2 regions of the Enterobacter sp. MG-EB028 genome follow, and region 1 is predicted to be linked to the other one. Evidence: predicted binding sites of a transcription regulator. Region 1 holds the regulator's gene; the other holds the start of a gene.
What was found. The regulator CRP, encoded in region 1, controls carbon source genes, mostly activating them, when cyclic AMP is high. The targets are predictions, from matches to a motif close to ATGTGANNNNNNTCACAT.

Region 2: azuC (stress response protein AzuC) is a predicted target of CRP. The motif match lies at 5,513-5,530, and genes of this name have one in related genera.

Annotation. Positions count from the first base shown of each region.
Region 1 covers NZ_CP195079.1:4,419,739-4,427,311, reverse strand. Annotated here, with positions in the region: gene tsgA (MFS transporter TsgA) at 1-185, opposite strand, end outside; gene ppiA (peptidylprolyl isomerase A) at 464-1,036, shown strand; gene ACR42C_RS21110 (putative adenosine monophosphate-protein transferase Fic) at 1,142-1,726, shown strand; gene pabA (aminodeoxychorismate synthase component 2) at 1,757-2,320, shown strand; gene argD (bifunctional acetylornithine/succinyldiaminopimelate transaminase) at 2,407-3,627, shown strand; gene ACR42C_RS21095 (YccS/YhfK family putative transporter) at 3,624-5,711, opposite strand; gene crp (cAMP-activated global transcriptional regulator CRP) at 5,769-6,401, opposite strand; gene ACR42C_RS21085 (OsmC family protein) at 6,713-7,117, shown strand; gene ACR42C_RS21080 (phosphoribulokinase) at 7,184-7,573, opposite strand, start outside.
Region 2 covers NZ_CP195079.1:2,970,790-2,978,362, reverse strand. Annotated here, with positions in the region: gene ACR42C_RS14160 (branched-chain amino acid ABC transporter substrate-binding protein) at 1-620, opposite strand, end outside; gene ACR42C_RS14155 (YecA/YgfB family protein) at 1,035-1,703, shown strand; gene tyrP (tyrosine transporter TyrP) at 1,737-2,948, opposite strand; gene ACR42C_RS14145 (hypothetical protein) at 3,179-3,520, shown strand; gene ftnA (non-heme ferritin) at 3,557-4,054, opposite strand; gene yecR (YecR family lipoprotein) at 4,258-4,596, opposite strand; gene ACR42C_RS14130 (RpiB/LacA/LacB family sugar-phosphate isomerase) at 4,854-5,492, shown strand; gene azuC (stress response protein AzuC) at 5,611-5,694, shown strand; gene ACR42C_RS14120 (DUF2766 family protein) at 5,803-6,054, shown strand; gene ACR42C_RS14115 (anaerobic C4-dicarboxylate transporter) at 6,096-7,439, opposite strand.

The sequences.
Region 1 (7,573 bases):
AGGAAGATAGAGATCAGGATCCCCGCGTTGAGGAAGGTGAAGGTATTACTCATGCTGGAAACGGGCAGCTGGAAGTAGTCTGCGATATTTCCCATCACCATCCCGGTGACGATCACCAACGCGCCGGTAAGGGCGTAGGAGAAAAAGCTGATCCATGTGAGCTTGATGCGATTGCTGTTAGTCATGTCTGGCCTGTTCAGAAAAAGAAAAGCGCCGAAGGGGCGCTGAGAGCGGGCAGATTTTAGTCGCTAAAGTGATCCATTCCTATCTTTTAAGGGTAATGATTATGTCATTGCAGGTTTTAATGTGATCTAAATCACATTAAGTGACGGTCTAACCAATCGTTTGCGCAGTAATAATTGTTTCAATTTCGTAAAATTAGGTAAAAGGCTGGTCTACGTTCATACTGCTCTTTAGAATCAAGCCATTCGCTTTTTATACTGCGCTTTGTTAAGGAATTCTCATGCTCAAATCAACACTGGCGGCTGTCGCAGCTGTGTTTGCTCTTTCTGCCGTTTCCCCTGCTGCGCTGGCAGCAAAAGGGGACCCTCACGTTCTGCTGACCACCTCTGCCGGGAACATTGAGCTGGAACTGAATAGCCAGAAAGCTCCGGTTTCTGTGAAAAACTTCCTCGACTACGTGAACAGTGGTTTCTACAACAACACCACCTTCCACCGCGTGATCCCTGGCTTCATGATTCAGGGCGGCGGCTTCAACGAGCAGATGCAGCAGAAACAGCCGAACCCGCCTATTAAAAACGAAGCGGACAATGGCCTGCTGAACAAGCGCGGCACTATCTCCATGGCGCGCACGGCGGATAAAGACAGCGCTACCAGCCAGTTCTTCCTGAACGTGGCGGATAACGCCTTCCTCGACCACGGCCAGCGTGACTTCGGCTATGCGGTCTTCGGTAAAATCGTGAAGGGGATGGACGTGGCGGACAAGATTTCGCAGGTACCGACTCATGACGTTGGCCCGTACCAGAATGTGCCGTCCAAACCTGTCGTGATCCTCTCCGCGAAAGTTCTGCCATAAGCCTCTTCGACACGGGCGATCCTCGCCCGTGCTGTGTCCCCTCCCTGCGAAAGCGCGTTTTGCTGCTTATACTTGTGGCAAACGGACTATTCAGGGAGGCGTTAAGTGAAAAAACTCACCGACAAGCAAAAATCCCGTCTCTGGGAGCAGCAGCGTAACGTCAATTTTCAGGCCAGTTGTCTCCTTGAAAAAGGTAATGGTCCTGCGGAGCCCGGCATTGAGACGCTGGAGCTTGGGCCTTCAGCGCCCGGGTTACCGCATCTGTGCCTTATCCACCGTCATCTGTATCACAGAGAGATGAGGCAGGCAGGCGAATTCCGTATCGACGATATTTTTAAGGGTGACATTCCCTTTTGCCATTTTGAGTACATCGAGAAGATGGGTAATGAGCTGATGGCGGCGCTGGAAAGCGAAAAGTATCTTGTGGGTCTGGAAAAAGCGGCGTTTGTTGACAAAGTGAGTCACTACTACTGTGAAATCAACATGCTGCATCCCTTTATCCGCGGTAATGGCATTGCGCAGCGCGTCTTCTTTGAGCAGCTGGCTATCCATGCAGGTTACGCGCTGAGCTGGCGGGATATCGATCCCGAGCAGTGGGTAGCGGCGAACCGAAGCGGCGCCATGGGCGATTTGAGCGCACTGAGCGTTATCTTTGCCAAAGTAGTGAGCGAAGCGCGGGAATCTGAGTAGAATAGGGCGGCATTTTTTTCGGGAGCCGCCATGATTCTGCTGATTGATAACTACGATTCCTTCACCTGGAACCTTTACCAGTATTTTTGCGAACTGGGTGCAGAGGTGGTTGTCCGCCGCAACGACGAGCTCAGCCTGGCCGATATCGAGTCGCTGGCTCCGCAGAAAATCGTCATTTCGCCGGGGCCGTGTACGCCATCGGAATCGGGCATTTCTCTGGACGTTATTCACCACTATGCCGGCAGGCTGCCGATCCTGGGCGTCTGTCTCGGCCATCAGGCGATTGCCCAGGTATTTGGGGCTACCATCGTGCGTGCCGCAAAAGTGATGCACGGCAAAACCTCGCCGGTTACCCACACCGGCACGGGCGTATTCACAGGGCTTAATAACCCGTTAACCGTGACGCGCTACCATTCGCTGGTGATTGACCCGCCGACGCTACCCGACTGCTTTGACGTGACCGCCTGGAGCGATACCCAGGAGATCATGGGGATTCGCCACCACGAGTGGGATCTCGAAGGCGTGCAGTTCCACCCGGAAAGTATCCTCAGCGAGCAGGGGCACGCGCTGCTGGCAAATTTCCTTAATCGCTGAATATCTGTTGCCTTGCTGTGATTTTTTATGCATATTTTGTGATTATATTTTCACAATCAATGTGACATAAAATGGATGGGCATGACATGGCAACTGAACAACCAGCAATTACCCGCGCGACATTCGATGAAGTGATTCTGCCGATTTATGCACCGGCTGAGTTTATCCCGGTGAAGGGGAAGGGCAGCCGCGTCTGGGATCAGCAGGGCAAAGAGTATGTGGATTTCGCGGGCGGTATTGCGGTTACGGCGCTGGGTCACTGCCATCCTGCGCTGGTGGAGGCGCTGAAAACCCAGGGCGAAACCCTGTGGCACACCAGTAACGTGTTCACCAACGAACCGGCGCTGCGCCTGGGCCGTAAGATCATTGATGCCACCTTTGCCGAGCGCGTGCTGTTTATGAACTCCGGCACCGAGGCCAACGAAACCGCCTTCAAGCTGGCGCGCTACTACGCGACAACGCGTCACAGTCCTTACAAAACCAAAATCATCGCCTTCCATAACGCCTTCCACGGACGCTCTTTCTTTACCGTCTCCGTTGGCGGCCAGCCGAAGTATTCCGACGGCTTTGGCCCAAAACCGGCAGACATCGTCCACGTGCCGTTTAACGATCTGCACGCGGTGAAAGCGGTGATGGACGACCACACCTGCGCGGTAGTGGTGGAGCCGATTCAGGGTGAAGGCGGCGTGACGGCGGCGACCCCGGAGTTCCTGAAAGGGCTGCGCGCGCTGTGCGACGAACATCAGGCGCTGCTGGTGTTTGATGAGGTACAGTGCGGGATGGGGCGTACCGGAGACCTGTTTGCTTACATGCACTACGGCGTGACGCCGGATATTCTGACCAGCGCCAAAGCGCTCGGCGGTGGTTTCCCGGTGAGTGCGGTACTGACGACGCAGGAGATCGCCTCCGCGTTCCACGTCGGATCTCACGGCTCCACCTACGGCGGTAACCCGCTGGCGAGCGCCGTGGCGGGAGCCGCGTTCGACATCATCAACACGCCGGAAGTGCTGAACGGCGTTAGCGCGAAACGCGAGCTGTTTGTGAAACACCTGAAAAAGATTGATGAACAGTACGACGTGTTCAGCGAGATCCGCGGAATGGGGCTGTTGATTGGCGCCGAGCTGAAGCCGCAGTACAAAGGCCGCGCGCGCGATTTCCTTCACGCTGCCGCGCATGAAGGCGTCATGGTGCTCAACGCGGGGCCGGACGTGATGCGCTTTGCGCCGTCGCTGGTGGTGGAAGAAAAAGATATAGAAGACGGGTTAACCCGCTTTGCCGCGGCGGTCGCGAAGCTCGTTAAAGGCTAATACTCGGTTCGCTTTAACCGGCGCGTTAACCAAATCCCGTGATGCGGGCGCTGACGCCATGCCACCGACGAAATGGTGTGCATGGTGTTCAGATGTCCCAGCACACGCTGCAAATGCTGCTCCAGCGTGCTCATCGGCCCGTGGGTTAACGTCTCCGGCGCTTCCAGAATGTTTGAGTCGCCCGATTCGCCCGGCGCGTCATACTCCAGACGCTGCTGACACCTCTGCAACGCAATTTCACACGACTGCAAATAGCGCTGCGCCAGATCCGGCGTCAGCATCGTGTGCTCGCGCGCCAGCGTCGTCATGGCGTTGATATGCTCGACGATAAACTGGCTGTGCGTCACCCACAGCTTCATGTCCGCCAGATAATGAGAATTAAAGCCCGGCTCCTGCATCGCCTGATTCAGCGAGTTAAAGAGGGCGTTATGCGCCTGGTTGACCTTCATACGTTCGTAGGCAAGCGGGGAAGGCTGCGGATCGTCGCTCAGGATCAGACGAATGGCCTGCTGATCGGCCTCCAGCGCGTCGTGGGCGTTCTGTCTTAGCAGCCCGCTCTGCCACTGTGGCCACAGCCAGACCATACCGCCAAAGGCGATCAGACAGCCAATCAGCGTGTCGATCAGGCGGGCAACGATGAACTGTTCGCCGTTAAGCGTAAGCAGCTGCAGGGTATATACCGCCGTTACCGTAAAGCCCACCATCGCCCAGCCGTAGTTTTTGCGAATGATTAGATAGCTCACCAGGGTGATAGCCAGCATGCCCGCCAGGGTATAGCCCTCGGGCACGTGAAAGTGCAGCGTCACGCCTGCAATAATCAGCCCCGCCATCGTGCCGCCCGCCCGGTGCAGAATGCGCACCCGCGTGGCGCCATAGCCGTTCTGGGTGACAAACAGCACGGTCATTAAGATCCAGTAGGGTTTCGGCAGGTGCAGCGCCATGCCCATCAGGCTGGCGATACTGAGCATGACGCTAATTCGTGCGGCGTTGCGCAGGGCGGACGATTTAAGAGAAAGATAGCTTTTGAGCGCCGGCAGCAGCGGCAGACGTTTTTGTTTATCCGCCATCAGGTCGCGGGGATAAAGCGGTCGCTGGGTGCGCAGCACGCGGGCGATGCGGCTGAAGTGCCAGGCGGCAAACTGGCCGACCGGATTTTCCGGGTGCTGACGGGCAATTTTCTCCAGCGCGCCGAGCTGTTTGTCCATGTTAAAGCGCGTGGGGTAGCGGTGATAAAGTATATCGTCAGCCAGCACCCGCAGGCGCGCGGAGACGGTCTGCGCGTTCCAGCGAATCACCGCTTCGGCATGGCTGCGCTCAACCAGCTTTTGCACCTCCTGCGGGTGATGAAGGCTAACGGAGATATGCTCCTGAAGGTCCAGCCCCACCTGGAAGGTACGCAGCAGCCGTTTGTACTCGTGGTTCTTGTTTGCGGCGAGCATATGCAGCTGCTGATAGCACTGGCTTATCAAATCCACCACTTTTTGCTGGCGCGTCAGCAGCGGCGGTAAGGATTTTTCCGGATCGGTATGCTGGGTGAGCAGGGTGTATTTGGCTTCGCAGTAATCCGCAAGCTGCACGTAGAGCAGGCTCAGAGATTCTCGCAGCGGCTGCTCTCGCCATAGCCAGAACCAGAACCAGTTAAACAGCCCGTACCACAGCGTGCCGAGGGCGTAGATCAGCAGCGGCTCCCACACGGGCATATTCCCGGCGAGGCTCAGGGTAAAGATGGCCGCAATGAGTGACGCTGGAAGCAGGCGAGCGTGCAGCGAGCTGATTTCCGCCGTGACGCCGAGGGTCATCGCCAGCACGGTCAGGATCAGTGGCAGGGGAATATCGCGAGCCAGTAACAGCTGCACCGCGAGGCTACAGCCTGCAAACAGGCAGCCCCCGATAATCAGGCGTTTGAAAAAGCGCTTATGCGGCGTGTCCAGACCGGCGATGTTGCAGCAGGCGGGCACGAGGGAAAACAGCAGGCCCTGCTGAAGATGACCCAGGAGCAGGCCCACGGCCACAGGAAGACACAACACCAGCGTTTGTCGCAGTGCGTAGTTAACTTCCGGGTGATAGATCAGCCTGCGCCACATGGGGAAAAGAGACAAAAACGGCGTGACACCTCGCGATGGCACGCCGTTTAAGCAGGATTAACGGGTTCCGTAAACCACGATGGTTTTACCGTGGGCGGAGATCAGGTTTTGATCTTCCAGCATTTTCAGAATACGGCCCACTGTTTCACGGGAGCAACCAACGATCTGACCAATTTCCTGACGGGTAATTTTAATTTGCATGCCGTCCGGGTGGGTCATCGCGTCTGGCTGTTTCGCCAGGTTCAGCAGGGTTTGCGCGATACGGCCGGTCACGTCCAGGAAGGCGAGGTTACCCACTTTCTCTGACGTCACCTGCAGACGGCGCGCCATCTGGGAAGAAAGACGCATCAGGATGTCAGGGTTTACCTGAATCAGCTGACGGAATTTCTTGTAAGAAATTTCAGCCACTTCACATGCTGTCTTTGCACGAACCCAGGCGCTACGTTCCTGGCCTTCTTCAAACAGGCCCAGTTCACCGATAAAATCGCCCTGGTTCAGATAAGAAAGGATCATCTCTTTCCCTTCCTCATCTTTGATCAGCACTGCCACCGAGCCTTTGACGATGTAATACAACGTTTCCGCTTTTTCACCCTGGTGAATCAGCGTGCTCTTCGATGGGTACTTATGAATGTGGCAATGAGACAAGAACCATTCGAGAGTCGGGTCTGTTTGCGGTTTGCCAAGCACCATGCGCTGTTATCCTCTGTTATAAGCTGTCACCAGAGTCATCAGATGCATCCGGACTCTGGGGTTGCAATCGAATTCTTACCCATACCCTGGGAAGTCGGCTGTCGTAACGTTTCGCAGCCAGTAAAGTTTGATGTCCTCTGCATACATGTGTAACGTCAATGTATTACTGTAGCATCCTGAGTGTTTTAGCATAGCTTTCGCCGCGTGTCTCCTGGTGTCTCGCTTCAGCATGATGCAGGTCGCCTTCCATTGCGAGAAATGTAACGCACGCGTAATCTGTCACCAAAAATGCAACGTTGGAGTTAATGAATATGCAAGCGCGCGTGAAGTGGGTTGAAGGTTTAACGTTCCTGGGGGAGTCCGCGTCAGGACACCAGATTTTGATGGATGGTAACTCCGGCGATAAAGCGCCGAGCCCAATGGAAATGGTGCTGATGGCGGCAGGTGGATGCAGTGCGATTGACGTGGTGTCGATTCTGCAAAAAGGTCGTCATGACGTAACGGATTGCGAGGTTAAACTCACCTCAGAACGTCGCGAAGAGGCGCCACGCCTGTTCACCCACATAAATCTGCACTTTGTTGTCACCGGGAAAGCGCTGAAAGACGCGGCGGTTTCACGCGCGGTGGACCTGTCTGCGGAGAAGTACTGCTCTGTGGCGCTAATGCTGGAGAAAGCGGTAAAAATTACGCATTCGTATGAAGTGATTGAGGTGTGATTCACGGGGCATCGTGCGTGTTGATGCCCTCACCCTAACCCTCTCCCACGGGGAGAGGGAACATCTTTACGCGATCTGCTTCCCTTCCATCAACCGCTGAACCAGCGGCGTCATGATGAGCTCCATTGCCAGCCCCATTTTTCCACCCGGCACCACTAACGTATTCATGTGCGAAATAAACGAGCCCTGCAGCATCGCCAGCAGCCAGGGGTAATCAATGCCTTCAAGATTGCGGAAGTGGATCACCACAAAGCTCTCGTCCAGCGACGGGATGCTTTTCGCCGCGAACGGATTGGAGGTGTCCACCGTCGGCACGCGCTGGAAGTTAATGTGGGTGCGGGAGAACTGTGGCGTGAGGTAATTGATGTAGTCTTCCATGGAGCGCACCACGGAGTCCATCACCGCCTCGCGCGAATGGCCGCGCTCGCTCATGTCACGCGTTAGCTTCTGGATCCA
Region 2 (7,573 bases), 1.4 Mb from region 1:
TCTTTTTCACCGCGGGATAACCCCTCATACATCACATCCTTGACCCCGCGTTTCGCCAGCGCCGCTTTGGTAGCGTCTGCCAGCCCCTGTCCATAGGTGTCTTTATCGTGAATGATGACCACGCGTTTGGCTTTCAGCTTGTCGATGATGAAGTCGCTGGCCACCTGGCCCTGCTGGTCGTCGCGGCCGCACATGCGGAACATGTCGCTCATGCCGCGCTCGGTGATCAGCGGATTGGTCGAGCCGGGGGTAATCGCGATGATGCCGGCGTCGCTATACACCTCGGAAGCGGGCATGGTGGAGGAGGAGCAGAAATGGCCGACCACGGCATTGACCTTATCCTGGTCGACTAAGCGGTTGGCGACGGCCACGGCCTGCTTAGGCTCGCAGGCATCATCCCCCTGAACCAGTTTGATCTTCTCACCGTTAATCCCGCCTGCAGCATTAATGTCTTCTGCGGCCTGCGTAGCGCCGTGCCAGTACTGATCGCCATAGGTGGCATTCGGTCCGGTGAACGGCCCGGCCACGCCAATCACGATATCTGCCCGGGCGGAAAACGCCGTCACCAGGCAACCGGCCAACACAAGAGAAAGGGGAGTTCTGATAAATTTCAGCGACATTATTATGTTCCTTAGCAAAGAGGTTTTTGCACCACGGCGTAAGCCTGAACGCCCAGGGCGCAGCCAATCCAAAAACACGAGCAAGAACAAAATGCACTAAACGAACGGCATCCTGCGTGATACGGCGAGGTTTCCATGCGCAGCGTCGCGCGAAGAACAGCAAGCAAAAACGTTGCCAGAATGGTTAACCCCTTGACGGGGATATGACATCTTTGAGTATAGAGTGCCGCGTTATCCCGCCCTGGGGCAGCAGAAGAAATTACAGCGGAGATCACACATCGTTAACAATAAAGCCCATAAGTTGTGCAACGGTCACGATTTGCACGCTTTTGCAGCAATAAAGACCTAAACTTCAGCCAGGGCAGGCGTGCGATCTGTGGTAGGATCCTTTCCTTTTTATCAGGAGTGTCCGCGATGACGGAAGGTCCATTAAATGAAAGCGAAATGGCGTGGCTGGAAGAGACGTTAATGTCTTACGGTCATGACGATGCGTCCGTGATTGACGTATCCGAACTGGACGGCATGTTTACCGCAGTGCTTTCCGGCCCTGTTGTCGTTGAGCCAGATGCCTGGCTGGTGGCGGTGTGGGGCGGGGAGAAATACATTCCGCGCTGGAAAAACGATCGTGAGATGAACCGTTTTATCGATCTCTGCTTTAAGCATATGAACGACATTGCCGAGCGCCTGAGCGAGTACCCGGATCAGTTTGAGCCGATGTTCGGCTATAACGACGTTGACGGGGAGAGTTACACCGTGGTCGAAGAGTGGTGCTATGGCTACATGCGCGGCGTGGCGCTGACGGACTGGTCAGCCTTGCCGGAATCCCTGAAGGCCGACCTCGAGGTGATTGCCCTGCACGGAACGGAAGAGAACAGCGAGAAGCTGGATGAACTGTCCGAAGAGGAGTATATCGCCAGCATCGAGCGCATCCAGCCTGCGGCCCTGCGCTTATACAACTACTGGGTGGAGAATCCGCAGCAGCCGGAAGCGAAGAAGCCTGTCGTGAATGGCACGAAGGTGGGGCGTAACGATCCGTGTCCTTGCGGCAGCGGGAAGAAGTTTAAGAGCTGCTGCCTGCACTGATAAAAAAGGGGCTGATGTTAGCCCCTTTTTTAGTTAACCCACTTCCGGCAGCATCCCCGCTGCAATCAACACCTGCACCAGAATAATCATCACCCCGCAGCTAAACACAACGCACAACAGCGGTTTCCCGCCTGCCACGCGGTATCCTTGTTGAGGATGCTGCTGACGGCTTTTCCACGCCAGCAGGGAAGGGAGCAGCAGGGCCAGGACAGAGAGCGCCACTCCCGCGTAGCCCAGCGCCATCACAAACCCGCGCGGGTAAAACAGCGCAAAGGCCAGCGGCGGCAGGAAGGTAATGGCGCCGGTCTGCAACCGCCCGACGGCGGTATTGCGGCGCTGGAACAGGTCGGCAAGGTAATCAAACAGGCCGAGCGCCACGCCCAGGAATGAGGTCGCCAGCGCCAGGTCGGCAAACAGGTGCACCGCCAGCTCCACGTGCGGCGAGGTGACCACCTCGCGCAGGGACAGCAGAAAACCGTTCAGGCCAGCGTGCTGCGCCATCAGCCCGACGAAGGTTGAAGAGTCAATGCTGCCCAGCGTCACCAGCTGCCAGAAAATGTAGGCGATCAGCGGAATGGCGCTGCCGATGACAAAGACGCGGCGCAGTTTGCGAATATCACCATTCATATAGCTGACGATGCTTGGCACGCTGCCGTGGAAGCCAAACGAGGTGAAAATAACCGGGATAGCGGAAAGCGCCAGACCTTTTTCCAGCGGCAGCGTCAGGAGGTTCACCTTGTGCACGTGCGGCGCCAGCAGCACCAGCATGACAACCAGAAACAGAATTTTAGCGCTAAAGAGAAAGCGGTTAAACAGATCGACCAGCGAGGTTCCCACGCAGACCACGCCGCCGCCGATGAGCGCAAAGAAGATGGCTCCCGTGGCAGGGGTAATGTCTGAGCCAAACCAGTCATTGACGCTGGAGGCGATGAGCTCCCCGGCACCGCTAATATAGGCGGCGGTCAGGGCATACATCAGGAACATCATGCTAAAGCCGGTGATCCACTGGCCGTAGCGTCCCAGGTAGCGCGCCGCAAGCGAACCCAGTCCGGTATCGGCGGGGACATGCTGGTATACCTCAAGCAGCAGCAGTGCGGTGTAGCACATTAATGCCCAGAGCGTGCCAAGCAGCAGCAGGGTCATTCCAAATCCCACGCCTGCTGCGGCCAGGGGCATTGCCAGCATTCCTGCGCCAATCGTCGTTCCGGCGACGATAAAAATACTTCCCAGGGTTCTGTTTTTCACGCTTTCCTCTACAACGATGGTGAATCGCGACAAATTCTGCGGCGCAGAGTAAGGGAAAAGCGGTAATTCGTCAAATCACCGTTACAAGTCGTGTAATGATTATTTTACACCCGGCTAACCCTCCGATCCTTTATGGGGTGATGCCTACTTCATAAGGGCAATATTACGGCGCGAAATTCAGGCGTAACGTAAACACCTTGTACAAATAATAAAATAAAGTGAGGGTTTTTATGGCGGGGGAGAATCTATTTACCGCGGCATGGAGCCGGGGAGGCAATCTGTTATGCCACGGTCACTGGATTATCAGCTGGCAGAATCAGCCCCTGACGCTGCCGGAGTCCCGACGCGAAAAAGACATGGGCACGTGGGCAATTTATTCGATTATCGATCCCGAGGATGAGGCGTTCGCCCAGGGACTACAGGAAGATGAGTGGATTATTGAGAACGTCGACTGGCTAACCGACCTGTTTTTCGAGGCGGGTATTCCGCTGGAGACGGCGAATTACCGCAATTTTTACCAGGCCGTGAATCCCCACGACTGGCGCTGCACCAGCTGCGCGGGGTGTATGTAAATTAACGCGGCGCCGGAAACCGGCACCGCGCTGATATTAATTCTGCGTATCGAGAGTCGAAAGTTCTTTATCAATAAAGTAAAGTCCTTCGCCAGATTTACCCACCAGCGATAATTTATCCAGCACCGATTTAAACAGCTTCTCTTCTTCGTGCTGTTCAGCGACGTACCACTGCAGGAAATTAAAGGTTGGATAATCCTGGCCGATCATTGCCGCATGAACCAGTTCGTTAATTTTCTGAGTGATCAGCTGTTCGTGCTCATAGGTGGCGCGGAACAGTTCGTCGAGAGAATTGTACTCGGCAAAAGGCGATGCCACGTTCTCGATGCGCGGCAGGCTACCCGTATCGGTCAGATAATCGAACAGGCGCTGCATGTGGGTCATCTCTTCCTGAGCGTGACGACGTAGAAACGCTGCCGCACCTTCGAAGCTGTGATAGCTGCACCAGGCGCTCATCTGCTGGTAGAGAAGGGATGAATAGAGCTCAAGGTTCATTTGCGCATTGAGCTTGTCGATCATTTCAGTTTTCAGCATGGTGGCGCTCCGGATTATTATTACGGGTTCATAATGAGCGACACTATAATTTGTTATTTAATTATTTGCAAAAAGTAAAATTAAATATTTATTATTTCAAAATACGAATGGGAATAAAACGCATTGGCGATATTTATATTTATTAATGCGAATTATTTTTGTTCTTAGTTAAATAAAGCGCCAGCACGAGCTGGCAGCTTTGATTAATACCAGGGGTTATTTGACTTGGGGTTAACGGCATACCCCATGCATTTATACTGAATGGTCACGCTCTCGTTCAGGCACAAAGAGCCGCTTGTCAGGGTACAGGTTTTGACGGGCTGCCCGTAGGCAGAGGCGGTGGCATACCCCATGTTCTGGCAGGCTTTTACCGCGATACCGTTATTAACATATTCGTCTGACCAGGCGTTTTGCAGCACTGCCTGGCCGTAGTCGAGGCGGACAATGCCGTTCGGGGCATCGAGGCTGCTGATTTCCGCCTGACGGTTAACGCTGCACCCTGCGAGCAGCAGGATAGCGCCGGCTACGATGACTCTTTTCATGGTTCGCTCTGAGTGGATGGAAATACGTTATCGTACCCGCAGATGCCCGCCGCAATCCCCCGAATAGCCGGACAATCTCTCTTCTCTCTTTGCAACGGACGACGTGTGGCGCATTTGTCACAGATCTGTGAGCGCGCATTTATTTTTTTAAAACCACATTTCATTTACTTTGAAAGTGCGTTTGTTTGATAGTAGGGTAAATTATGAAAAGGTATCCATAGCGGGTTCGCCCGCAGCGCATCCCGGAGAGAGAGATAATGAAAATTGCACTTATGATGGAAAACAGCCAGGCGGCCAAAAACGCGGTGATACTGAAAGAGCTGAAAACGGTAGCTGATGAAAAAGGGTTTCCGGTATATAACGTCGGTATGAGCGATGAAAACGATCATCACCTGACCTACATCCACCTGGGCATTATGGCGAGTATTTTGCTGAATGCGAAAGCGGTAGATTTCGTGGTCACCGGATGCGGCACCGGGCAGGGGGCGCTGATGTCGTTAAACATCCACCCTGGCGTGATTTGCGGCTACTGCATCGATCCCGCAGACGCTTTCCTCTTTGCGCAAATCAACAACGGCAATGCGCTTTCGCTGCCGTTTGCCAAAGGTTTTGGCTGGGGGGCGGAGCTGAACGTTCGCTTTATCTTTGAAAAAGCATTCACCGGCCGCAAAGGGGAGGGTTATCCGCCAGAGCGTAAAGAGCCGCAGGTGCGTAACGCCAGTATTCTGAACCAGGTGAAAGCGGCCGTAGTGAAAGATAACTATCTGGACTCGCTGCGCGCCATCGATCCTGAGCTGGTAAAGACCGCTGTTTCCGGCCCGCGTTTCCAGCAGTGCTTCTTCGAAAATTGCCAGGATAAGGCGATCGAAGATTTTGTTCGCGGTATCGTGGGTTAACGATCTTTTTGAGAGTTGAATTGTGATGTGCATCACAAAAATGTTGATTTTTGTGACCGTGGTCATATTATAGGCACATTGACGACAGCGTTGTATAACACGTTAATGGAGCATCACAATGAAACTGCGCAAAATCCTGAAAAGTATGTGGGCCAACTACTGCCGCACCTTTAAAGACGTGCCGCCGGGTGCCATGTTCTGACAGAAAAACCTGCTTCGGCGGGTTTTTTTATGTCTTGCGGCGATGAAGGGAAGATGTCAGGGGCCACGTTTTGATACTATGGCGGCCTTTGAATAAGGAGAAAGCCCCATGTCACAAAACCTGAGCGCCGATCAGGAACTGGTATCTGACGTTGTCGCCTGTCAGCTGGTTATCAAGCAAATTCTTGATGTTCTGGACGTTATTGCGCCGGTTGAAGTGCGCGAGAAGATGTCCACGCAGCTAAAAAATATCGATTTTGCCAGCCATCCTGCCGCTGCCGATCCGGTTACGCTTCGCGCGATCCAGAAAGCCATCGCGCTCATAGAGCTGCGCTTCACGCCGCAGGGCGAGTCTCATTAAACCTGCGCACGGGCGACCGCGCGTGTCGCCCGTTGATGCGGTTAAAAGAAGGTTTGCACCAGCAGGTAGCTCGCCGCGCAGGCGCAGCTTACACCAATTAACCCTGGCAGAATAAAGCTATGGTTAATAATGAACTTGCCGATGCGGGTCGTCCCCGAGCGGTCAAAGCCGATGCAGGCTAAATCGCTGGGGTAGGTCGGCAGGACAAAATAGCCGTATGACGCCGGAAAGAAGGCGATCAGCATTTTCGGATCGATGCCCAGCATCAACCCCATCGGCGCCACGGCCGTCAGGGCCGCGGCCTGGCTGTTCACCAGCTTCGACACCAGGAAAAGCACGATGGCATACGTCCACGGATGGCTTTTCACAACGCCTTCCAGCGCCAGCTTTAACTCGTCGAGATGCGCCTGGAAAAAGGTATCACTCATCCACGCCACCCCGAACACCGAGAAGATCGCCACCATGCCGGCCTTGAATACCGCGCCGTTTGAGATAGCTGAGGCATTGACCTTGCAGACCATCAGCATCACGGCCCCGGCAATGAGCATCATCATCTGAATGACAAGGTTCATCGACAGCGCCGTCATTTTGCCTTTCAGCTCGAAGGCGGGGCGCAGTTCAGGGAAGGCTCCGAGCAGGACCACCACCGCAATACCGGCAAAGAAAATCCATGTCGACCAGTAGGCCTGCTTCGGAAAACGCTGGTTCATCAACGTCTCCGTGCCGCCATAGATAAACTCGCGCTGCCTGGGGTCTTTTAGTTTTTCCTGAAACTCAATGTCGTCAGCCAAATCTTTCCCGCGGCGTAAACTCCACAGGGCCGCAATCGCCACCCCGAAAAGTGAAGCGGGAACCGACACGGCGAGAATTTCCAGGATCCCCCACGCGTGACCTATCCCATGCTGCGCGGCCAGGATGGAGACCAGCGACACGACGGCGACAGAAACCGGAGACGCGGTGATCGCCATCTGGGATGCCACCGATGCCACCGCCATTGGGCGTTCCGGTCGGATCCCTTTTTTAAGCGCGATATCCGCAATGATGGGAAACATGGTATAGACCACGTGCCCTGTGCCACACAGAAAGGTCAACATCCAGGTGGTAAAAGGGGCAAGTAGCGTGATGTGCTGTGGGTGTTTGCGCAGCAGGCGTTCAGCAAACTGCATCATGACGTTGAGGCCACCCGCCGTCTGCAGGGTGGCGGCGCAGCCAATCACCGCAAGAATGGTTAACATGACGTCAACCGGCGGCTTGCCGGGCTTGAGTCCAAAGACAAAACACAAAATAAAAAGGCCAATCCCGCTGATTAACCCAAGCCCCATGCCGCCGAAACGTGTACCCGTCAGCAGGCAGAGGAGAATGACAACAAACTCAATGGTGATCATGCTGCTCCCTCGTCAATGATTATGTAATTAAATAAATCATTACATTTTGTAAGGCTAATCATTGGGAGCGAGATCTGATTTGTTAAAATTCAGCAAAAGCAGAGGGTTGGTGAAAAGGGAGGGGAACCTGCCCC